4 regions of the Rhodococcus rhodochrous genome follow, and region 4 is predicted to be linked to each of the others. Evidence: riboswitches for the same ligand, from Rfam matches in the RefSeq annotation. Region 4 holds a riboswitch; each other region holds the start of a gene.
The links. Region 4 has a riboswitch for thiamine pyrophosphate ahead of C6Y44_RS07690 (3-oxoacyl-ACP reductase). Riboswitches for the same ligand answer to the same signal wherever they lie in the genome.

Region 1 (5,893 bases), on a different replicon from region 4:
GTGGTGAAGGGACGTCTCGCTGGGTGGACCGGATGACCTGGTCAGGCCGGTAGCAGATACGGTTCGAACACGTCGATGTGATTGACGACGTTCGGGGCGGCAGGTTCACCCCACAACTCGGTCGCCGAGAACCGCACGGTGTACAGGTGTTCGGGGCTTTCGCCGGCGCCGAGTGCGTTGGTGTCCGGAAAGACATACGCGCCGTGGGTCGCCACGACTTCGCCGACACGACCGCGGACGTATCCGGCGCGGCGGGTGTGGGTGTTCGGTGAGGCGTCCGACCGCACGATGACTTTGTCGCCTACGGCGAATGCGGCCTCGGTGTCGGTCGGGCGTCGGTAATCGGCTCCGTGGGTGATCAGTTGCGAGATCGTCTCCACCAGTTGCGGATCCTGCCGCGTGGGGGTCGTGTCGTCCGGATGGTCCATGTAGTACTGGGTGCGGCGGTCGAGTTCGTCGGAATCGAAGATGCCCGCCTCGATGCCGTGGTGGATCATCGCGTGCATCCAGTGCTCGTAGTATTGCGAGGTCAGGTAGTCGTGCGGGGGGATCTGCTCCATCGCGCCCCGGAACTGGTCGAGATTGAACGCGCCGGCCAGCGCCATCGCCGGGAACATCGTCAAAACCGACCGCTCCCAATCGGAATGGAAAACAGGTTCATCGGATTCGGGCTTGATCGGACCCAGGCCGGCGCGGCCACCGAGGTCGTGGATTCCATCCATGAAATGCTCTCCTTGTGCCGTGAGTCACCAACCCTATGTGCCCTCGTCTAATGCGTCAACACGTCATGACCGGATGACATGTTACTGTTCTGTTACCGACGAACAGGGGTGATCCGCACCGTGGGCTGTCCGAACGTGGATGCGTCGGCGCGAGTGGCTCCAGGGAGCTCCAGAGAGAAAGTGAACATCCCCACCATCCGTCTGGAGGTACGATCGTGGAGACCTATCCGGTGTGTGGGTTGCCTGCAATAGAGCGCCGCACTCGCCTGTGTCGGCACGAGCGTACTGGTAGTCATTCTTTATTGCCACGTGTATCGCGCTCACGCGCTGTGGACAGTGGGGCAATGGCCCGATAATCTGAGTTCGATTGCCGCGCATTCACTCTGTGGCTCAACCGCGCTGACGGCCACAAATTCGACCACACTGCTGTTTGTTTCGGAGACTGGAAGACGTTCGTCGAGCCCCCGGAACGAATCGTGAACCGTCTGCATTCGGAGCTATCTCAAAAGATGCTGACTGTGGCCGGAAGTGTCGCAGAGAGACGTTCACAAAGGAAGGCGAAGAATGAAGTCAGAACGACCCCCGAGAGGGAAGCAGATCTCGCAGAAAGCCTCGACCTCCGCGACCGGTCCCGATCCCACAGAGGAGGATCTGGCAGCTGTCATTGTCGCCTTGACCGGGATCGACATCGCGTCGAATGGCGGTAACGCGGGACCCGAGCGTAGCCGGAAGCAATCCTGGCGACGCTGATGCACAGACGACCCCGAGTTGCGCTCGGTGGTTGCGCATCCGTCCGGCCGGGAACGAAACTGCAGACGGAGCGAGCACGCCGATATGACCAGGCATATGCCCTGGTCTTCGGTATCAGCAAGCGAGGTCTCAACTCATCCGAGGGCAGGATACAGTTCTGTGCCGGTCGCTTTCGTCAAATGGAGCTGCTGCCTGAGTCGGTCCTCGCTCAAGGTGACGGTGCCCCGCGGTAGCTGAAACTCGCCGTGACGCATTGCCGCGGCGATCCGCTCGCTATCCTCGGCTTTCCGGGCCGCTTGCCACCATATGTGAACTGCCTCGAACACAGACTCGCTCAACGTCGACAGCGGCGGTGCCCAAGGACCGAATTGCGCCCGGTACCTCTTCAGAAGCGAGGCGTTACCTTCCGTTTGTAATCCTTGGAAGTACCCCGAGACGGAGTAGAGGCCACGGGCCGCTTCGTCGCCGATGTACGTCAGCGTGGACTCCTCCAAGGCGGGCGCCAGAGTGATGCACTGATCCCGCAATCCCATTGCATAGCATTGCCGCTCGAACGCAACAGCATCAGCTCCGACGAAGGTCGACAGTACGATGTCGGCACCCGATTTCTGGATCGATTCGATGATCGGGGCGAAGTCACGAGTTCCCAGAGACGCGAACTTTTCCCCGACGACTCCGGCGCCGTACCGAGGCAACAGTTGGCGTGCCAGGCCGTGTGTCGTACGGGGCCAACAATAATCGTCGCCGGCCAGAAACCATCGTCGCACCCCCTCCATCCGCATGAGTGGTTTCACGGCTGCTGCCAACTGGTCGTCCGGCCGCTCACCGAGCTGGAGGCGGAGACGATCGCCGCGCCCTCCTTCGTTCATGACCGGCTGTACCAGCAGCACGGGTGCATCACTGAGCGCCTCGGCAACGGCGGTGTAGGTAGCCGATGTGGCGGCGACCAGAATGGTCCGGCAGCCTGCCTGGACGAGTCGTCGCGCTTCCATGACGCCGGTCTGCGGGTCTGTGGCGTCATCACCCACGATCAACTCGACTGGACTGCCGTGGATACCGCCCTCGGCATTGATTTCCTCCAGTGCCAGCATGGCGGCGTTGTCAATCGAGGTGGCGAAGAGGCTGCCGGGTCCGGATTTCGACGTCAACAATCCCAGACGGGGATGGGAAGAGGCGTTTCGAGAGGTAGGGAACCCTCGACGCCGCATCAACCATTCCAATCCGGGCTGGTCGAGTTCGGCGATGAGCCGAACCCTCGTACCACCGTTTGCGGCTTCGAAACGGAGTTTGATACGCCCTCGCCAGGGCTGGTCGTGCACGATATCGAGGTACGCATGCGGACGTGCGGCAGCAATACGGCCGAGGATTTCGACCGGTTCTGCGCCGGAACCGCTGAGGTGGACCGCCATACGCACGGCAGCGCCGGGTTCGACCCGATCGCATACCGCGCCGAAGAGCCATCCCGCCTCGTCGCCTGCTCCGAAAAGGCTGTAGGCCACCGAGGGTGGGGATGCGGTCCACTCTTCGGCGTGCAGTACGAGCTGGGTCACCGTGTTTCCTGGAAGCTATGCACGTCGCAAGGTTGTGTCGGTGGCAGCGGTGCGGTCTGCGGCCTCGACGGCATCTGACAGGGCTCCTCGGAACAATTCCTGCAACATTGCAATGACATCGCGTGCGGGACCGGCCGGGTCGATCGAGTAGAAACGGAAGCGTCCGGCCTTACGTTCGGTGACCAGGCCCGCGTGCCGCAGGATCCGGAGGTGGTTCGAGACGCCGGTGCGTCCCACGCTGTCGATCTGGTCGACCAGTTCGTTGACGCTGCACTCGTCACGCTCTGCCAGCACAGTGAGAATGGCTCGCCGTACAGGGTCGGCGAGGGCATCGAAGGCCAGCTGTGCGGACAAGATCCCGATCTCCTCGAGTCAACAGTCAATGACATATAGAAGAGTACCTCCTCGTAGCTCGTACAGGACGGGCCGACTTCGCACCGCTCCGACGACCGGACCAGCTACATCTGCAGCGGGAGAAGCCGGGTGTTAGGGTCTGTGCCGTCCCCACGGGAGCCCTATTGCAGGGGCTGAGATCGGGCTGAGGCAGCCTGCGACCGTCGAACCTGCCCGGGTAATGCCGGCGAAGGAAGTAGGAACGATTCCGATGAGTGCACCCAATTCGCATGCCCTGAGCTATGTCCACGACGAGGAACACGACCTGCGTGTACCTGTCACAGAGATCCGCTTGAACGACTCTCCCGGCGGGGTGCCGAACCCGCCGCTGCAGGTCTACCGCACTGCAGGTCCCGATAGCGATCCGCTGGTCGGGCTCCCGCCGACGCGCGCCGACTGGATCGCTGCTCGCGGCGACGTCGAGCACTACCCGGGGCGAGAACGGGATCTGCTCGACGATGGCCGCTCGGCGGTGCGGCGTGGAGAGGCGTCCCGGGAGTGGAAGGGGCCCCGACCTGTCCCGGTGCGAGCGAAGACAGGCCGGACGGTCACGCAGATGCACTATGCCCGGGCGGGGATCATCACCCAGGAAATGCGGTTCGTGGCGCTGCGGGAGAACTGCGACGTGGAACTGGTGCGCTCGGAGGTGGCGGCGGGTCGGGCGATCATCCCCGCCAACGTCAACCACCCCGAGTCCGAGCCGATGATCATCGGCAAGTCCTTCCTGGTGAAGATCAATGCCAACATCGGCAACTCAGCGGTGACCAGCTCCATCGTCGACGAAGTCGACAAGATGCGCTGGGCCACCCGTTGGGGCGCGGACACTGTGATGGACCTGTCCACCGGCGAAGATATCCACACCACCCGAGAGTGGATCATTCGCAACTCCCCGGTGCCGATCGGCACGGTGCCGATCTACCAGGCTCTGGAGAAGGTCGCCGGCCAGGCCGATGCGCTGACGTGGGAGATCTTCCGCGACACCGTGATCGAGCAGTGTGAGCAGGGTGTGGACTACATGACCATCCACGCCGGAGTGCTGCTGCGCTACGTACCGCTCACGGCCGAGCGGCTCACCGGCATCGTCTCCCGAGGTGGGTCCATCATGGCCGGTTGGTGCCTCGCCCATCACGAGGAAAATTTTCTCTACACCCACTTCGACGAACTGTGTGAGATCTTCGCCCGCTACGACGTGGCATTTTCCCTCGGGGACGGGCTGCGACCGGGGTCGATCGCCGACGCCAACGACGCCGCGCAGTACGCTGAACTGGACACCCTTGCCGAACTGACCACCCGTGCCTGGGCTCACGACGTTCAGGTGATGGTCGAAGGCCCTGGCCACATCCCGATCCATCGGGTACGGGAAAATGTGGAGCGTCAGCAGAAGTTATGTCATGGAGCGCCTTTCTACACCCTGGGGCCGCTGGTGACCGACATTACTCCGGGCTACGACCACATCACCTCCGCGATCGGGGCCACCGAGATCGCCCGCCATGGCACCGCGATGCTGTGTTACGTCACCCCGAAGGAGCATCTGGGACTGCCGAATCGGGACGACGTGAAGACCGGGGTCATCACGTACAAGATCGCCGCTCATGCTGCCGACATCGCCAAGGGCCATCCCGGTGCCGTCGAGCGTGACGACGCGTTGTCGAAGGCGCGTTTCGAGTTTCGGTGGCGGGATCAGTTCGCTCTGTCGCTGGATCCGGATACGGCCGAGCAGTTCCATGACGAGACGCTTCCGGCTGAACCGGCCAAGACGGCGCACTTCTGCTCGATGTGTGGGCCGAAGTTCTGCTCGATGCGTATCTCCCAAGACATCCGGACCAGGTTCGGTGACGCCGCCGACCAGGCCGCCGTCGCCGGGATGCAACATATGTCCGACCAGTTCAGGGCCGCCGGCAGCACGGTGTATTTGGATGCCCCTACTGTCCTGTCCTCCGAAAGTAAGCGTGTGACACAGGACAACTGAGGTCGCAGGGGCGTTGAGTCCAGGTGACGGGAGGACACGGACGCAACGCCCTCAGCGGCGTGACGCACGCCCGCACTTGCTCTGCCGGGTGGCGTTGTGTCGCGATGACGAAGGTGGTCGAGGACGGAGGCGGCATCGATGTGCGGTTTCGCGGTGCCGGCGACCGTCCGGGTTCGAGCACGAGGGGAATGAGATTCAGCGGCGGTATCCACTCGTGCTCAACGAAAGTGCCCATGTGTGAGCGGGGTCCGCTGTAGCAGTGATCGGGTGCCGGCGGGCGAGGCGGTGACGACATCGCCCACCTCGCTGCCGAATCGGGGGGTGACCTGCACTTGTGACTCGCTCAGCTTCGAGGCACCGAGGAGTAGTTGCCGGGCAGGCGGCCGTCTCGGAAGAGCGGTCGTGATCGTCGCCCCGGTCGATTCTGCTTCCGGGATCGGCGGTCGCTGCACACGCGCTGGAACGCGTCCGGACCATCCCGCATTCGCTCGGCGTCGACCTCGCGCGGC
Region 2 (5,893 bases), 2.6 Mb from region 4:
CGAGTTGATCCAGGCCTCGTGCGCCGACCGGGCGGTCTCCACCGCCTCGGCGCCGGCCTCGAGGGCGGAATCGCGAGCGTACTCGTCGAGGATGTCGCCGAGTCGCGACATGTTGGTCCCGAAGGTGTCGTCGTACGCGCCGGTCGTGTCGCGCCGGGCGATCAGCAGGGTCTCGGCGGTACGCGACTGCTGGGCGAGGATCCGTCCCTCGGTGAGATCGGCGAGCGGTGCCGCACCGCGCTCGATGGCGCGTTCGGTGGCACTCGACGAGGCCAGGCCGGCGACGAGCAACCAGCACAGCAGCGCACCGGTCGCGCCGATCGCGACGAGGATTCCGGGATTGAGGGTGCGACGAGAGCGGCGGCTCACGACGACGTGCGCCACGCACAGGGCGGCGACCGTGACGAGGAGCAACCCGATCGCGAGCCAGGGTGGTCGCACCGCGTCGCGCTGGGTGTCCTCGACGGCGGCGACGCCGCGCGTGTGCAGTTCCTGCGCAGCGGGGAGCAGTTCGGTCTGCATCAGGTGCGACGCCTCGCCGAGATATGCGGCGCCGACCGGATGCCCGGTGCGGTTGTTGGTGCGAGCCGTCTCGATGAGGCCCGTGTAGACGGGCAGCAGTCGCCCGATCTCCGTCAGATTGTGTGCGGTCTCGCGGTCGGCGTCGGTCAGTCCGGTCGCTGCGATGACGAGATATTCCGCGGCTTCGTCGGTCGCCTGGATGTAGCGACTGCGCACCGCCTCCGGTTCGAGTCCGCCCGAGATGAAGCCCGTCACGGCGGCGGCGTCGGCCACCGACAGCGCGCTGTAGAGATTCTGGGCCGCGCTGGCCAGCGGCTCGATGGACGCGAGGAGACGATCGTGGGTGGCCTGCCTGCCGGACACCATCGTTGCGGAGACCGCTGCCGAGGCGACGAGCAGCACGGTGAGCACCACCCCCAGGACCACCAACCGGACCGGCGTGGATCGCAGCAGGGCACGGGCGTCGTCGAACCGGGCGTCCGGAGTGTCCGTATCGGCGTCGTCGCGGATGTGGCTCTCGACAGGAGCGAAGGGAGGGGTGATCCGTACGTCCACCGGGCACTCCCTTCCTCGTGTCGAGCGGTCTGAGGGGAGCATATAAGCAGCCCGGCGGTATTGTTGCCGTCCACGGACGGCGGGGATCCGGTACCGGGCACAGGCCCGGACGAGGGCGGGTCGGAGAGGCGGACGCAATGCGTGGAGACGGTGACGGCTGGGCGGTCGGACCGGACGGTGAGAAGCGCTGGGGACGACACGGTGCCGCAGGTCTGCTGCTGCGCGCTCCGCTCGCGGACGGTCGCCCCGCGGTTCTCCTGCAGCATCGGGCGGCATGGTCGCACCAGGGTGGCACCTGGGCACTTCCCGGCGGAGCCCGCGACTCGCACGAGAGCACCGTCGACGCCGCCGTGCGGGAGGCCCACGAGGAGGCCGGCATCGATGTCGCGGCCGTGACGGTGCGCGCCGAACGTGTCACCTCCGGTCTCGCGGGCGGATGGACCTACACCACCGTCGTCGCCGACGCCACCGAAACGCTCGTGACCAGCCTCAACCAGGAGAGCACCGAACTGCGCTGGGTGCCCGAACCGGAGGTTGAGGCGATGGCGCTGCACAGCGGCTTCGCCGAGGCGTGGCCGTCGCTGCGCACCTCACCGGTACGCATGCTGCTCGACACCGCGAACGTGCTCGGTGCGAGCGGCCCCACCGGATGGTGGCGCGACCGCCCCGGCGCCACGAGCGCCCTGCTCGCCGACCTCGCCGCGGTCCTGCCCCGCACGGTCGAATTTCCCGACGGGACGTTCGGTTGGGTCCCCCGCGTCGAAGCGGTCCTCGAAGGGCATGCCCGCGACGCGACGATCGACGACGTCCGGATCCCGGTGCACAGCGCGGACGGCAGCGGCGACGACGAACTGGCCCGGCTGGCCTCCACCGCGACGGCCGTGGTGGATCCGGGGGTGACGGTCGTGGTCACCGCGGATCGCGGCCTGCGCGCACGGTTGCCCGAGGGCACGATCGCGATGTCGCCCTCGGCCGTGCTGGGCTGGCTGTAACGCCTCAAGCCGGCAAGTGCGGTCTTACCCGCCTTTCAGGCCGGCGTGCGGTCTTCCGCCGCCTTTCAGGCCGGCAGTGCGGCCTTCAGTGCTGCCGCGGCTGCGCGCGGATCGGAGGCCTTCGTGATCGCCCGGACCACCGCGACCCGCGTGGCCCCGGCGTCGAGCACCTCGGGGAGCCGCTCGAGATCGATGCCGCCGATCGCGAACCACGGTCGTGCCGGCTGCGACTGCGCGACCTCGCGCGTCACCTCCAGCCCCGCCGCGGTCCGTCCCGGCTTGGTCGGGGTGTCCCACACCGGCCCGGACGCGAAGTAGTCGACGCCCTCCTCGATGTCGGCGAGCGCGGCCTGCGCCCGACTCGACGTCGAGCGGCCGATGACGATCTCGTCGCCGAGGATCTGCCGCGCGTGCCGCACCGGTAGATCGCCCTGACCGAGATGCAGGATGTCGGCGCCCGACGCGAGCGCGATGTCGGCGCGGTCGTTCACGGCGAGGAGCGCACCGTGGCGTGCACACGCCTCGCCGATGATCTCGAGGGCGGCGAGTTCCTCGCGTGCCTCGAGGCGTCCGAACTTCTTCTCGCCGGCCGAGTCCTTGTCGCGCAACTGGACGATGTCGACCCCACCGGCGAGGGCCTCCTCGACGAACCGTGCGAGGTCGCCGGTGTCCCGGCGAGCGTCGGTGCACAGGTACAACCGGGCGGTCGCGAGGCGGCCGCGCGGGTCGGGATGGTTGCCGCGATAGGTGGTCACGACCAAGACGGTAGCCTCTAGGCAGAAAGTGTGACGACACGGGAGTCCCGAGGTTCGCGGGGCTGAGAGGGGGCCTGCCGGCCCCGACCGTTATGACCTGACCCGGATCATGCCGGCGCAGGGAGTGAGGTGGACCAATGGCAACTGTGGCCGTCGTGGGTGGCGGAGTGATCGGGCTGTCGATCGCATGGCGCGCAGCCCGCTCGGGGCACATCGTGACCGTGCACGACCCGAATCCCGGTAGCGGCGCCTCGTGGGTGGCCGGCGGGATGCTGGCCCCGCTGTCCGAGGGTTGGCCCGGTGAGGATCACGTGCTGTCCCTGGGTGCGGCCTCGCTCGACCGCTGGCCCGGATTCGCGGAGGCACTGCGCGCGGAGACCGGCGTCGACGTGTTCACCGCCGAGGCATCGCTGACCGTCGCGCTCGACGCGGCGGACGCCGCCGACCTGCGGACCGTCGCCGAGTGGGTCGGGGAGCGGGGGCACGAGATGCGTCTGCTCTCCCGTGCGGAGATCCGGGAGTTCGAGCCGTCGCTCGGCCCGAAGGTGCGTCTCGGACTGCTCGCGCCCACCGAGTCGTCGGTCGACAACCGCGCGCTCGTCGACGCCCTGCGCGTCGCGGCCACCGGGGCCGGGGTGCGTTTCTCCGACGCCGCCGTCCACGACCTCGCCGACCTGCCCGACGATCAGGTGGTGCTCGCCGCCGGCTCGGCGTCGGCGCGACTGTGGCCGGGGCTTCCGGTCCGTCCGGTCAAGGGCGAGATCCTGCGCCTGCGGGTGCGGCCGGGCGCGACCCCGCCGCCGCAGCGCACCGTGCGCGCGAGTGTCCACGGCCGCCCCGCCTATCTGGTGCCCCGCCACGACGGTCTCGTCGTGGGCGCGACGCAGTACGAGGCGTCCGACACGCAGGTCACGGTGGCCGGGGTGCGCGATCTGATCGCCGACGCCGAGCGGATCTTCCCGGCGCTCGGCGAGTACGAACTGTTCGAGGCGAGTGCGGGCCTGCGTCCGATGACCCCCGACAACCTGCCGCTGATCGGCCGGCTCTCCGATCGTGTCGTCGCCGCGACCGGCCACGGCCGCAACGGTGTGCTGCTCACGCCGCTCACCGTCGACGCGGTGCTCGCCGAACTCGGTGGGCGGTCGCTGGCCGACGCGCAATACGCCTGTCCTGGACGAATTACGGAAGCGAGTGTGGGATGACGAACGTGTCCGTGGGCATCACCGTCAACGGTGAGGACAAGTACTACGACGCGGCCCCGACCGTGTCGCAGCTGCTGAACGAGCTCGGTCTGCCCGAGAAGGGCATCGCGGTCGCCGTCGACGGTGTGGTGTGCCCGCGCGGCCGCTGGTCGGAGCCGGTCACGCGCGGAGCGAGCATCGAGATCCTCACGGCGGTCCAGGGTGGCTGACACACACGATCCCGGCGCCGACCTGCCGCAGCTGACCATCGCCGGCCGCACCTTCGGGTCGCGGCTGATCACCGGCACCGGTGGCGCGGCGAACCTGGCCGTGCTCGAGGAGGCGCTCGTCGCGTCGGGCACCGAGCTGACCACCGTCGCGATGCGCCGCGTCGACGCGGCCTCCGGAACCGGTGTCCTCGACCTGTTGCGCCGCCTCGGCATCGAACCGCTGCCGAACACCGCCGGGTGCCGCGGCGCGAAGGAGGCCGTGCTGACCGCGCAGCTCGGGCGGGAGGCGCTGGAGACCGACTGGGTGAAGCTCGAGGTCATCGCCGACGAACGGACGTTGCTGCCCGACGCCATCGAACTCGTCTCCGCGGCCGAACAACTCGTCGACGACGGCTTCGTCGTCCTGCCGTACACGACCGACGATCCCGTCCTCGCGCGACGCCTCGAGGACGTCGGTTGTGCTGCGGTGATGCCGCTCGGCTCGCCGATCGGGACCGGCCTCGGTATCTCGAACCCGCACCACATCGAGATGATCGTCGAGGCTGCGGGTGTGCCGGTGATCCTCGACGCGGGAATCGGAACCGCCTCCGACGCGGCGCTCGCGATGGAACTCGGTTGCGACGCCGTGCTGCTCGCGACCGCCGTCACCCGCGCGAAGGATCCGGCGCTGATGGCGTCGGCCATGCAGCACGCGGTCGAAGCAGGATTCCGTGCCCGGCACGCCGGCCGGATCCCGAAACGCTTCTGGGCCCAGGCATCTTCGCCGATGGAGCCGTGACCGCTACGGGAAACCCCTGAGCACCTTCGTGTTCAGGGGTTTTCCGATTATCGCGCGACGGGATACCGATCGGTATGTACGATCCCCGGGCATGACAATTGCACACCGAATCCTTTCCGCCGCGGCTGCCGGGCTCATGGGTGTCGCCGTCGCCGTCACGGCACCGGGCGTGGCAGGCGCCCAGGAGCCGTGCCAGCTGAGCCGGTCGAACACCGGACCGAGGACGTGCGAGATGACGCAGCTGGCCACGCCTCCCGTGCTGACACTGGGCGACGGCATCTGCGCCGGCATCGTGCGCGCGGGTGGAACCGCCTTCGACGGCCCGCTCGACGAGTCCTACGCGATCTACTCGGTGGCGGGCGCCACCCACGGGATCGAACTGCGGATCACGCAGGGCTACTCGCTTCTCGGCGAGTGGACGCCGAGCATCCTGAACTGCGACGTCACCGTCGCTTTCGACTGGCACAATCTCGACACCGGTGCCCGCGGTACGGAGACCCGCTTCGTGCCGGCCTTCCACACGAGCACCCGGCCGTTGTTCATGCACGTGTTCCCCGGACCGGGCCGCGTCGCCCTGACGATGCGTACCGAGCGACCGAGCATCCCGGTCACCACGGAGGTCTTCGTCCCCTGACGCACCGCGTGCGGCTCCGGGGTGTGTGATCGGATGCGCTCGCCGGAGCCGCACGTAGGGTGGTGCGCATGATCGAAGTGACCGGCTTGACCAAGACCTTCGGGTCCACGACCGCGGTCGACGACCTGACGTTCACGGTCCGTCCCGGCATCGTCACCGGCTTTCTCGGCCCCAACGGCGCGGGGAAGTCCACCACGATGCGCATGATCCTGGGGCTGGACCGGCCGACCTCGGGAACCGCACTGA
Region 3 (5,893 bases), 350 kb from region 4:
GAGCACGTCGCGTCCCTGCAGCACCGTGCGTGCGAGCGACGCGCGTTGACGCATACCGCCCGACAGTTGGTGCGGCGCAGCGTCCTCGAAGCCGGCCAGGCCGAAGGTCGGCAGCAGTTCGCGGGCGCGGGCGCGAGCGTCGGATCGCTGTACACCCTGCACCTCGAGTCCGAGTGTGCAGTTGTCGAGCACCGTCCGCCAAGGGAACAGCAGATCCTTCTGCGGCATCAGCGCGACCCCCCCGGGTGCTGCGGGGGAGTCGCCGACGAGAACCTCTCCGGTGTCGGGTTGTTCGAGCCCCGCGACGATCGAGAACAGCGTCGACTTGCCGCACCCGCTCGGCCCGATGAGGGACACGAATTCACCGGGTTCGACGGAACAGTCGATGCCGTCGATCACCGCCCGGTCGCCGTACGCCTTGTGGACCGAGGTCACCGTCACCGCACTCATTTCGCCCCCTTCGTGAGTGCCCACGGCGCGACCACCCGTTCGACGACGTAGGTCAGCGAGTACAACGTGAGCGACAGAACGGCCGTCACCACCACGGTTGCGAGCACGAGATCGGTGCGGAACGAATTCTTCTGTGTGCTCATGTAAATGCCCAGACCGGATGTCGCGCCGACGTATTCGGCGAACACCGCCCCCACTACGGCGTAGGTGATCCCGATCCGCAGGGCGGTGAAGAAGCGGGGAAGCGCGGACGGCAGGCGCACGTAACGGAACTGCTGCCACCGCGACGCGCCCATGCTGCGCAGCAACGCGCCCGCCTCGCGGTCGGCCGCCGCGAACCCTTCGAGCAGTCCGATCGCGACGGGGAAGAACGTCACGAGCGCGATGACGAGAATCTTCGGCAGTAGTCCGAATCCGAACCAGATGATCATCAAGGGTGCGAGCGCGATGATCGGCAGGGTCTGCGACACCACGAACAGCGGCACGAAGGCCCGTCGCAGCCACGGCGAGAAGTCCACGGCGATCGCGAGGGTCCACGCGAGGGCCAGCGACACGGCGAACCCGACGAGCGTGACCTGCAGTGTGGACCAGGCGTGCCCGGCGATGTCGACGCGATGCGCCCACCCCTGCGTGAGAACGCGTGCGGGGGAGGGCAACACCTGCGGGCGGATACCGCTCACCACGACGTACGTCTGCCAGATCGCGACCAGCGCCCCGGCGACGAGCAGGGCGGGAAGGAGTCGACGTGCGCGGCCGGTGCTATCGGACTTCGAGGTAGTCATCGGTGACATAGGTCGACCAGTCGGGCTCGGTCGTCAACGGGCTGCCGTCGGGTCCGGACAGCAGGCCGTTCTCGTAGAGGAACCGGGCATAGCCCGACCATTTCCTGGCGTCGAGGACCCCGACGGCGCCGGAGGCGTCGCGCATGTACTCGGCGGCGAGCATGCGCTGGCTCTCGTAGACGAGTTCCTCGTCGGGGAAGGCCCCGGGGTTCGCCTCGATCAGGGCCCGGGCCCCGCGGTCGGGATCGTCGGCGGCGATCCGGTAACCCTGGTGCAGCGCCTGCACGAAAGCGCGTGCCTGCTCCGGGTTCTCCGTCATCCAGTCCTCGTTGCCGTCGACGACGATCGCGTACGCGTCGGGGAAGCCGTAGTCGGTGAAACCGAAGTACCGCATGGGCAGGCCGCGGTGCTCGGCCTCGAGGCCCTCCCACGCCAGGTACGACACGGTGAAGTCGGCGGTCGACGAGTAGACGGCCTCGTACGACGACGTCCCGAGCGTCACATTCTCGAACTCACCGCGACCACCGTCGTTGCGGATCACCTCGGCGAGCATCTCGTCCTCACCGGGGTTCGCGAAGCCCGCGAAGGTCTTGCCGTCGAGATCCGCCGGCCGCGTGATCTCGGCGTTGTCGGCCCGCACGGCGATCCCCGTCGCCCAGTGCTGCAGCGGTGCGAGGACCGCGACGGTCCGGGAACCCGCAGCTCTGGCGATGGTCGATGTGGCGTGCGTGGAGATCCCGAACTCGGCGCTACCGGCGTCGACGAGGGTGTCGGGGGTCGCGTTGTTGTACGGCAGGATCTCGACGTCGAGACCCGCATCGGCGAACAGACCCTCCTGCTGCGCCACGTACAGGCCGGTGTGATTGGTGTTGGGCGTCCAGTCCAACGCGAATCGGATGGTGTCGCTCCCGGAATCGGACGAGCACCCGACGACCGCGGAGAGTGCGGCGACGAGGGTGAGCAGTCCGGCGAGAGTCCGCCGCGCCTTCACTGCGCGGGCAGGGGACGGATCGATGTGGGTACAGGCATGGTCATGTCGGGACATCCCTTCGTCAGCATTACCTGATCAGGTTCGACGGGTGTGATCTCAGCCCCGCTCGTGCGGAGCACCCCGTGTCACGGGCGACCTTAGCACCATGCCCTCCTGGGACCACCGGGACGGGAGCAGAACGGAAGATGTGACCCGAAGTTACGCAAAAGTCCAGGTCAGGGTGTCACCCTCACATTTCACCCGTAACGGAAGGGTCGAAGGTCCCGACTCTTCGAGTGATGGTCCCTGTCACCTCCCCCGAACGGCAGGCCATCGGTCTGCGCACGCCTCCCCCTTGCGTGGACGATGAAGGGCCCGTCGGTGAACTCCGACGGGTCCTTTCTTCTGCCGTTTCCGTAGACCCGACTCCCGCAACGGTGTTCAATACGCACGAACCGATCGGGGGATGGGATGCGCGCAAGGATGGGCGCAGCACTGGCTGCGGCGGTGATGGGAAGTGTGCTCACGGCATCGGTGGTGTCGGCAGAGCCGATCGGACACATCGCTTCGGAGCCGATCGGACGCACCGCGTCGGAGCCGACCGGACGCACCGCGTCGGAGCCGACCGGACGCACCGAAATGCCGTACACCTCGTCGGCGCCACTGGCCGGCGAGGTGCTCGGGTCCGTGGTGTCGATACCCGCGCCGCTGCCGGCGGAAGCGGGACCGCGACCCGCCGCGTGCGACCGGTTGTCGTATCTGCGGTGGCGGTCGGCCGACGGACCGGAGAGTTCGGCCGACGCCGACCGGATCCTCGTCGCCCAGCCCGGGATCTTCGAGGGAGCGGGCGCGTTCGAGAGCGTCGCGCGCAACACCGTCGTCGCGGCCGCGGCCCGTGGTGCCCATGTCGAGTTCTGGGCACTCGACCGGCGATCGAACTGCCTCGAGGACCACACCGGTACCCGGGCGGCGCTGCGGACGGGTTCGCTCGACACCGCGACCGACTACTACTTCCGCGGTGCTGAAGTGGACGGGCGACGATTCGCCGGCCATGCGAGCGGCGCCGACGTCGCGTGGCTTTCGCAGGTCGGACTCGAGCAGACGCTGCGCGACCAGTACGACCTGTTGCGTCACGAACTTCCCGACCCGGAACTGCGGAAACGGAAAGTGTTGTGCGGCGGACATTCTCTCGGTGGTTTCATCACCGGCTACTTCGCGGAATGGGACTTCGACGGAGATCCCGCCACCATCGACGACGCCGGTTACAACCAGTGCGGCGGGTACTTCGCGCTCGATACGGTGATCAGAGCCGGAGCGCCCTTCCCCGGCCGGGGCGCGCTCCCGGATCTGCCCGACACGGTGTCCGCTCCGCTCGATGCGCTGTCCGGATCGATCTCCACTGCGTCGCCGGTGCTCGCGCTCCCCGCGGTCATCAACCCGGAGACGACGAATCTGCTCGCACTCACCGGGCTCGCGGCACGGCTCGACCCGGACGGCATCGACGGCATCGTCCCGCGCATGCCGGACAACCCGAACATCGACTGGACGTTGCGCACTCTGCTGGCGAGGGATTACGCGATGTTCGCGACGGGCGACCCGGACGTGCGGACGTTGAACGCGACCAACGAGGCGGTGCTCGGCGCGATCCTCGACGACAATTCGCAACCGCTGGGGTTCCTGCAGGCGAGCGTCGGATTCATCACCGGGGCACCCGTGCGCGACAAGCTGTTTCCTGTTCCCGCCACGCCGGAGGTGCTCGGGTCGGGATTCTTCGGCGATGCGCTCAAGGCGTCGCCGGCGGTCTTCGCGGATCCGGGAGTCGTCTACCGGTGGCTCGACTACGACGAGGTGAGCACTGGAGCGTCGTCACCCGACGAGGCGCGGTACACCGATCAGGGGAACGAGGTGACGTCGATCGCGGAGCTGGCGCGGAATCTGTCGGAGCCACCACTGGATTTCACCGAGTGGTACTTCCCGTCGAGGCTTCCGTTCGACCTCGCATCGGCGACCCGCTTCGAAGGTCATCTCCACCGCGACGGTGTCACGCGCAATCCTGTGGTGACGCTGGTGGCGAACGGAGGTATCTCGTTGCCCGAGACGGATCATCCGAACGAACGCAGGTGGATTCTGCCCGGATACAACCACCTCGATGTGCTCACGGCGGCCGCCGATCAGAACGACGGGCGGCCCGAGCAGGTGTCGCAGGCGCTGGCCGACTTTGCAGCCGACCGAGGCGGAAGCTTCACAGTCGGATGAGGCGGGATCAGGCGCCGCGCGCGGAGAAGATCGAGGTGTAGTCGTGGGGGCCGCTCACTTCGGCGACAGCGGTGACGGGTTCGGTCTCGGCGTCGGCCTCCGGAGTGGTGGGCGCGAGGAAGAGAGGATTGTCGAATTCTTTGTTCTGGCTCATGGCCGTCCTTTCGGGTGCGGCCGGGTAGACCCCGGCCGTCGGGCAGTGCGAAGAAGAGGGGCCGCGGTACACGCGGCGGGGAACTCTCACGTCCGGTTCGGAACCTTCGGGCACTGTGGTGCGAGGTTGCTCATCATGTGCGAGCCGAACGATGACTCCACCCTACACCAGAAGGTTCGCGCGACGTTTGACCGGCGAGTCGCGTGGGAAGACACTCGGCATGGCTACCTACAGAGTGATCGACCCGACCGGGAACGTCGTGGATACCAAGGAAATCGAGAGCGCGGACGACGCGCACGCCTGGTTCGTTGACCAGCGCGCCGACAACAGCGAACTCGGCTGGCGCATGGAGGCGCAGAACGAGCAGGACGGCACCTGGCACTTCTTCGACGACACCGAAGGCACCTCCTCGAAGTAGTCCCGGCAGCACCCCGTGAGAGCGGGGTGCTGCACGCACCGGCACAGCTCGGTGCGGTACCCGGACGAACGACGCGGTGCCGAGCACCTCCACGACGCGGTGCCGAGCACCTCGACTGTGCGGTGCCAAGCACCTCAACAGCGCGGTGCCGGTAGTCGCAACTACCGGCACCGCGCAGTTCAGGGGCTACTTCTTGAAAGCGTCCTTGACGTTCTCGACGGCATCCGAGACCTTGTCGCCTGCCTGCTTCAGACCGCTGGAGGTCTGATCGCCGCGACCCTCGGCTTCGAGATCACGATCGCCGGTCGCCTGACCGGTGTTCTCCTTGATCTTGCCGCCCGCTTCTTCTGCCTTGTGCTTTGCCTTGTCGACGAAGTCGGCCATGGGGTCCTCCTGTGTCATCGAACGTTGCTCTGACGGAGTACCCGGCCCGAACAGCCTGAAACCGAACACGACCGACTCGTCCGTGTCAGACTTCGACACAGACAGCCAGGAGGAGACCGATGTCGCATCCCACCAACTCCGGTCCCGAGAACAACGACCCGATCGGGGACGCGCCCGACGCCGATCCCGAACTCGTCCGCGACGGGCCGGTGCAGCGCCGGCGTTCGGCGGGTGCGGTGATCGCTGCCGTCGCGGTGGTCGTCGTGATCGTCGTGCTGCTCGTCGTCTTCCTCTGAACAGAGCCGTTCACCGAGCAACGCGGGTTCACAACCAGTCGCGGCGCTTGAACAGCACGTACAGCACGATCGCCGACACGACCATGATCCCGACCCCACTCATCAGTCCCCACGCCTCGCCTACTCCGGGATAGGGCACGTTCATCCCGTACCAGCCGGTGACGGCCGTGGGGACGGCGATGA
Region 4 (5,893 bases):
GCGACGAGATCGACACCGTGCTACGGGATGCGCTGGGGACCGGTGCTCCCGCCGATCGGAATTGTGATCCAGATCACCGATGAATGTCGGATTGTTCGTTTCCGCAGGTCACCACGTAGTAACGGACTGTTCGCCGCAGGTTCGGGGTCTCGATGTGAGCCGGAAGTCGTGGAGCCGTAGAAACACACTCGCTACGGTTGAAGGCGACGAAGTGCCCCGAAACGGGCGAATGGAAGTGAGAGATCATGGGCAGTTCTCCGGCCCCTGAGCGAATTGCCGAATACCCCAGACCTTCGCACACGCTGCTCCATCTCACCGACACCCATCTCGTCGGTGGAGACGAACTCCTCTACGGCACCGTCGACGCCGACACCCGCCTCGGGCTGATCCTCGACGACATCCGTGCCTCCCGGGTCCGACCCGACGCCCTGGTGTTCACCGGCGACCTCGCCGATCGCGGCCAGCCCGATGCCTACCGCAAGCTCCGCGGACTCGTCGAACCACTGGCCGCAGCACTCGACGCCGAGATCGTGTGGGCGATGGGCAACCACGACGACCGCGCGACCTTCCGTGAAGAGCTGCTCGACGAAGCGCCCCTCGGCGCACCGATCGACGCCGTCCACGCCGTGGGCGGACTTCGGATCGTCAGCCTCGACACCTCGGTCCCGGGCCACCACCACGGTGAGGTGACCGACGACCAGCTCGCCTGGCTGGCCGACGAACTCGCGACACCCTCGCCTTTCGGTACCGTTCTCGCACTGCATCATCCGCCCGTGCCGAGCGTGTTCGACATGGCCGTCCTCGTCGAACTGCGCGACCAGGCCGGTCTGGCCGAAGTACTGCGCGGCACCGATGTCCGCGCCATCCTCGGCGGTCATCTGCACTACTCGACCTCGGCCACGTTCGCGGGCATCCCGGTGTCCGTCGCCTCGTCGACCTGCTACACGCAGGACCTGAACGTCCCGGTCGGTTCGCAGCGCGGGCACGACGGCGCGCAGGGTTTCAACCTCGTGCACGTCTATCCCGACACGATCGTGCACTCCGTGGTGCCCAGCGGAAGCTACGCCACCGCCGGGCAACCCCACACGGCCGAGGACGCGGCGCGGTGTCTGGCCGAGGCCGGCATCCGCATCCCCGAGAACCCCGACCTCACCGTTCGGATCTAGCCGACGTCCGGTCGGCCCGGGTGGTCGGTCTCCCAGGGCGCCGGAATCGGGTAGTACCGCTCCAGGAACTGCGTGACCTTCGCGGTGCGCAGCTCCAGGTCGACCTCGGGCGCGCTGCCGTCGTTGAGGCAGAACAGGTCGAGATTGCGACGCGCCAGGATCGTGTCCAGATGTCGCAGACCGGACTTCACGGTGGTGTCGACGTACTCCACCTTCGCCGTGGTCTGCTGCACCGCGCGGCCGGTCAGCAGCGTGTAGTAGTGGTAGAAGGAGTTCGTCACCGAGATGTTGTCTGCCGCCCGGAACGGGCTCGCCGCCGTCGCAGCGAACTCGTCCGCGAACTCGCGCTCCATCTCCGCCATGATCGACCTGCGCAACGGGACAGGTGTGTGCTCGAGGTGCCGAGTGATGGTGACCCCGAAGCGGTCCTGCAGAAGCTTGCGGTTCATGCGCGCGGAGTTCTCGAATCCGCTGCGCGACGCGTTGTTTCGGCCGAGACCGATCCGCACGTCGCACTCGATGAACTTGCCGACGCCCCCGCCGGAGAAGAACAGGCTCGGGCTCACCCGGCGACCGAAGAACATGTCGTCGTTCGAGTACAGGAAGTGCTCGGACAATCCCGGGATGTGATGCAACTGCGACTCGACCGCCATCGAGTTGTAGGTGGGCAGTGCCGACGGGTCGGCGAAGAACTCCTCGCTCCGCACGAAGGTCACGCGCGGATCGTCGGCGAGCCACGCCGGTCGCGGTGAGTCGGTGGCGACGAAGATCCGCCGCACCCACGGCGCGTACATGTGGACCGAACGCAGGGCGTACTTGAGTTCGTTGATCTGCCGGTAGCGCGCCGGCGAGTCGTCACCTTCGCCGACGACATAGTTCTGCATCAGCTTCGCGCGCTTGGCCTGGAACGACTTCGACGACCCGTCGACCCACGAGAACACGAGGTCGATCTCGAACGGAATGTCGCCCGGATGGCGGTCGAACATGCCCTCGATCGTGGGCCACAGCTGTCCGTACCGCTCGACCGTCGTCCGGCGCATCTCGTCGCGCAGGGCGACCGTGCGGGTGAGAGCGTTCGGACGAGGCATGATCACCTCGTCGTCGGTGTAGGTCCACAGTTCGATGTCGACCCCGTTCGACGCGCCGTACCGCAGCCCGCTGGTCAGCTCGACCCGCGGGCGGAACAGCCGGAACACCCGGTCCTTCCTGTCGCGCGAGAGCCGACCGTCCGCCACCGGGACGGGACGCCGCTTCGAACCGACGGCCTTCGAGTAGAAGGGCTCGTCGGCACACCCCTCGACGAGAGCGGCGCGCAGCCTCTTCCGATCCTGGCGGTCGACCGCCAGGATCGGGCGGTCGCTGTCGTCGCGCACGAGCAGGTAGTCGATACGCGCCCGGTCGAGCACGCGGCGCAGGAACAGTACGTCCTCGATCCGAGCCTCGTCGGGCGTGGTGGTGGTGATCGGGATGGCGTAGCGATCCTCGAACCACACCACCTCCTCATGCCTCGCGGGGCCGCGGACGGTGGCGCGGCCGATCGGCGGAGCGTCTCCGACCTGCTGAGAAAGGGAGACATAGGGAGCGTTGTGGGGGGCCGGCGTGTGCGTCGGAATCTCCTTTCACGAGTCGGGGCAGGAATGGCCCATTTTAACGCCGATCTGAGCTAAGTTCTCGCGTAGGCGATGTGACGATCCTGTGAACGCCGACCCTGCCGGCTCTCGAAGGCCGAACCGGTGCCGTGTAGCCTGTCCGCAGGACTCGACACGGGGTGCCGGAAACGGCTGAGAGAACACCCGTCGAACCTGATCTCGATTATGCGAGCGAAGGGATGCCGAGCCGGCGCCGGGCCACAGGTCTGTCGCCCTCACGCACCCTTCCCCACACAGGGAAGGCACAGAAGATGTCATTGCAGAACCAGGTCGTCCTCGTCACCGGCGCCGGTCGCGGCCTCGGCCGCAGCATCGCGCAGGCGTTCGCCGACGAAGGAGCCGCCGTCGTCCTCGACTACCGGCGCAGCGGCGAGGGCGCTCACGAACTGGCCGACAAGATCGGACCCGAGCGGGCGGTCGCGCTGAAGGCCGATGTCACCGACCGCGCCGACGTCGAAGCGCTGTTCACCCGGGCCCGCGAGCACTTCGGACGTCCCGTCACCACGGTCGTCAACAACGCCCTGCCCGATTTCTCCTTCAACGGCGACGCTCGGCCCAAGGCAGACGAGATCGGATACGACCGGTTCGGAGCCCAGTTCGACGGTGTCGTCGGCGGCGCGGTCAACATCATCCAGGCGGCTCTGCCGGGCATGCGCGAGGCCGGTGGCGGCAGCATCGTCAACATCGGCACCAACCTGTTCCAGCACCCCGTCGTCCCGTACCACGACTACACCGCGGCCAAGGCCGCGCTGCTGTCGCTGACCCGCACCTTCGCCGCCGACCTCGGCCCCGACGGGATCCGCGTCAACATGGTCTCCGGCGGTCTGCTGCGCACGACCGACGCATCGTCGGCGACCCCCGAAGCGGTGTTCGACCTCATCGCGTCGTCGACGCCGCTGCGGAAGGTCACCACGCCCGAGGACTTCGCGGCGGCGGTGCTGTTCTTCGCCTCCGACTGGTCGCGGGCCGTCACCGGACAGAACCTGGTGGTCGACGGGGGACTGGTGATGAACTGATGGCCGGACCACGCACCCTTCACCTCAACGCCTTCCTCTACGGCGTCGGGCATCATTCGTCGGCGTGGCGGCATCCCGACTCCGCGGCCGGACGCATCGGCGACATCACGTATTTCGAGGAACTCGCCCGCACCGCCGAACGGGGATGCCTCGACGCGGTGTTCTTCGCCGACGGTCACAGCGTCAACCCGAAGTACACGGCAGGCACCACCTGGTTCCTCGAACCGCTGACTGCGCTGTCGGCGATGGCGCGCGCGACCGAGCACATCGGTCTCGTCACCACCGTCTCCGCGAGTTTCTTCACGCCCTTCCATGCCGCACGGATGCTCGCCTCGCTCGATCACATCAGCGGGGGACGGGTGGGCGCGAACATCGTCACCTCGATGTTCGACGAGGAAGCGCGCAACCACGGATTCGACGCCCTGCCTCCGCACGCCGAACGGTATGCGCGGGCCGAGGAATTCATCGAGGTGCTCTGCGCTCTGTGGGATTCGTGGGGTGACGGCGGTGTCCTCGTCGACCGGGCGGGTGGCAGCTTCCTGGACTCCGACGCGATCCGCCCGATCCATCACCGGGGCAGTCATTTCCGCGTCGACGGTCCGCTGACCGTGCCGCGGTGCCCGCAGGGTCGTCCGGTGCTGTTCCAGGCCGGCGCCTCGGAGACCGGACGCAACCTGGCGGCCCGTCACGCCGAGGCCGTCTACTCCGTCGCGTGGGACATGACCGCGGCGCTCGAGTACGTCACCGACCTGCGTGCGCGGATCGCCGCGGCCGGCAGGGATCCCGGGACGGTCGCCATCCTGCCCGGACTCGTCACCTACGTCGGTCGCACCGAAGCGGAGGCGTGGGCGAAGAAGGCCGAACTCGATGCGCTCCTCGACGTCGACGCCGCCATCACCCAGCTCGGCGTGTTCACGGGTCAGGACTACACCGGTCACGACCTCGACGCCCCCGTCGCCGACCTGCCGCCCATCGAGGAGTTCAGCGGTCCGCAGGGTCGCTATGCGACGGTGCAGCGCATCATCGAGACCCGTCGTCCCACCCTGCGCGAGCTGCTCGGCTACCTCGCCGCGGGTGGTGGTCACGCGACCATGATCGGCACCGCCGAATCCGTCGCCGACAGCATCGAGGAATGGTTCACCGCGGGCGCCTGCGACGGCTTCAACCTGATGTGCCCCGCCTATCCGGATTCGCTCGACGACTTCGTCGACCTCGTCGTCCCGGAACTGCAGCGTCGTGGCCTGTTCCGGACCGAGTATCCCGGCTCGACCCTGCGCGACTCGCTCGGTCTGAAGTCGCCGTAGCGGAGAAGAGCGCGAAGCGGTCATCGGAGCGGGTTGTAGCGTGCACCGATGACCGTTTCGCGCTCTCGAGCCGGTCGGTACGATCAGCCTCCCGGCGTCGGCGCGGGTGTGCTTTCCTCCGCTCCGGGAGCCCGTGCCGGGTCGCCCGGCGGCTGGTAACCGGAACCGTAGAAGATCGGCAGGATGCCCTTGACGAGGGTCAGCGCCGAACCTTCACCCGACGGCACCGTCGACAGATTGGTCGCGATGACGATCGTCAGGTCGGTCTCCGGGTCGTGGCCCATGAAGGTCATGAAGCCCGGAAGCTGACCGTCGTGTCCGAGCAACGGGCCGAACTGTGCCATGCCGAGGCCGTAGCCTGCGGTTCCGCCGCCCACCGACTGCACGCTGTCGAGCCGGGTCTGCTGCATCTGCTCGTCGAGCAGACCACCGCCGACCAGCGCCTTCACGTAGGTGGTCATGTCGTCGACGGTGGAGATCGCAGCGCCCGCGGTCCACGTCCACGACGGGTTGTCGTCGGTCACGTCGTTCGGCTTCAACGTCCCCGCGACCGCGGCGGCCTGCTCGTCCTCCGGCAGCGCGAAGGTATCGATGGTGGAGACATTGGTGCCGAACATGTAGCCCTGCGGATGTGGGTCGGGGATCGAGGCATCATCGATCGCGGGGAACGAGGTGTTCCCCAGCCCGAGCGGAACGAAGATGCGCTCGTCGAACGCCTCCGCGACCGGCATGCCCGTCAGTTGCTCGATGACGAGTCC

Region 1: linked by a shared signal. The riboswitch ahead of thiC (phosphomethylpyrimidine synthase ThiC) and the one ahead of C6Y44_RS07690 (3-oxoacyl-ACP reductase) in region 4 are both predicted to bind thiamine pyrophosphate.
Region 2: linked by a shared signal. The riboswitch ahead of thiO (glycine oxidase ThiO) and the one ahead of C6Y44_RS07690 (3-oxoacyl-ACP reductase) in region 4 are both predicted to bind thiamine pyrophosphate.
Region 3: linked by a shared signal. The riboswitch ahead of C6Y44_RS06210 (ABC transporter substrate-binding protein) and the one ahead of C6Y44_RS07690 (3-oxoacyl-ACP reductase) in region 4 are both predicted to bind thiamine pyrophosphate.

The regions. Positions count from the first base shown of each region.
Region 1 covers NZ_CP027558.1:202,892-208,784, forward strand. Annotated here, with positions in the region: gene nthB (nitrile hydratase subunit beta) at 42-722, opposite strand; gene C6Y44_RS25820 (substrate-binding protein) at 1,607-3,022, opposite strand; gene C6Y44_RS25825 (ArsR/SmtB family transcription factor) at 3,038-3,376, opposite strand; TPP riboswitch at 3,519-3,628, shown strand; gene thiC (phosphomethylpyrimidine synthase ThiC) at 3,627-5,384, shown strand.
Region 2 covers NZ_CP027557.1:4,262,948-4,268,840, reverse strand. Annotated here, with positions in the region: gene C6Y44_RS19715 (hypothetical protein) at 1-1,077, opposite strand, end outside; gene C6Y44_RS19710 (NUDIX hydrolase) at 1,215-2,069, shown strand; gene thiE (thiamine phosphate synthase) at 2,135-2,824, opposite strand; TPP riboswitch at 2,853-2,965, shown strand; gene thiO (glycine oxidase ThiO) at 2,962-4,026, shown strand; gene thiS (sulfur carrier protein ThiS) at 4,023-4,235, shown strand; gene thiG (thiazole synthase) at 4,228-5,013, shown strand; gene C6Y44_RS19685 (hypothetical protein) at 5,105-5,647, shown strand; gene C6Y44_RS19680 (ABC transporter ATP-binding protein) at 5,716-5,893, shown strand, end outside.
Region 3 covers NZ_CP027557.1:1,299,565-1,305,457, forward strand. Annotated here, with positions in the region: gene C6Y44_RS06200 (ABC transporter ATP-binding protein) at 1-450, opposite strand, end outside; gene C6Y44_RS06205 (ABC transporter permease) at 447-1,232, opposite strand; gene C6Y44_RS06210 (ABC transporter substrate-binding protein) at 1,210-2,277, opposite strand; TPP riboswitch at 2,260-2,356, opposite strand; gene C6Y44_RS06215 (hypothetical protein) at 2,686-4,458, shown strand; gene C6Y44_RS06220 (hypothetical protein) at 4,466-4,612, opposite strand; gene C6Y44_RS06225 (hypothetical protein) at 4,833-5,030, shown strand; gene C6Y44_RS06230 (CsbD family protein) at 5,217-5,414, opposite strand; gene C6Y44_RS06235 (hypothetical protein) at 5,534-5,710, shown strand; gene C6Y44_RS06240 (magnesium transporter CorA family protein) at 5,739-5,893, opposite strand, start outside.
Region 4 covers NZ_CP027557.1:1,645,229-1,651,121, forward strand. Annotated here, with positions in the region: gene C6Y44_RS07675 (alpha/beta fold hydrolase) at 1-83, shown strand, start outside; gene C6Y44_RS07680 (phosphodiesterase) at 246-1,166, shown strand; gene C6Y44_RS07685 (stealth family protein) at 1,163-2,659, opposite strand; TPP riboswitch at 2,921-3,012, shown strand; gene C6Y44_RS07690 (3-oxoacyl-ACP reductase) at 3,067-3,831, shown strand; gene C6Y44_RS07695 (LLM class flavin-dependent oxidoreductase) at 3,831-5,135, shown strand; gene C6Y44_RS07700 (serine hydrolase domain-containing protein) at 5,219-5,893, opposite strand, start outside.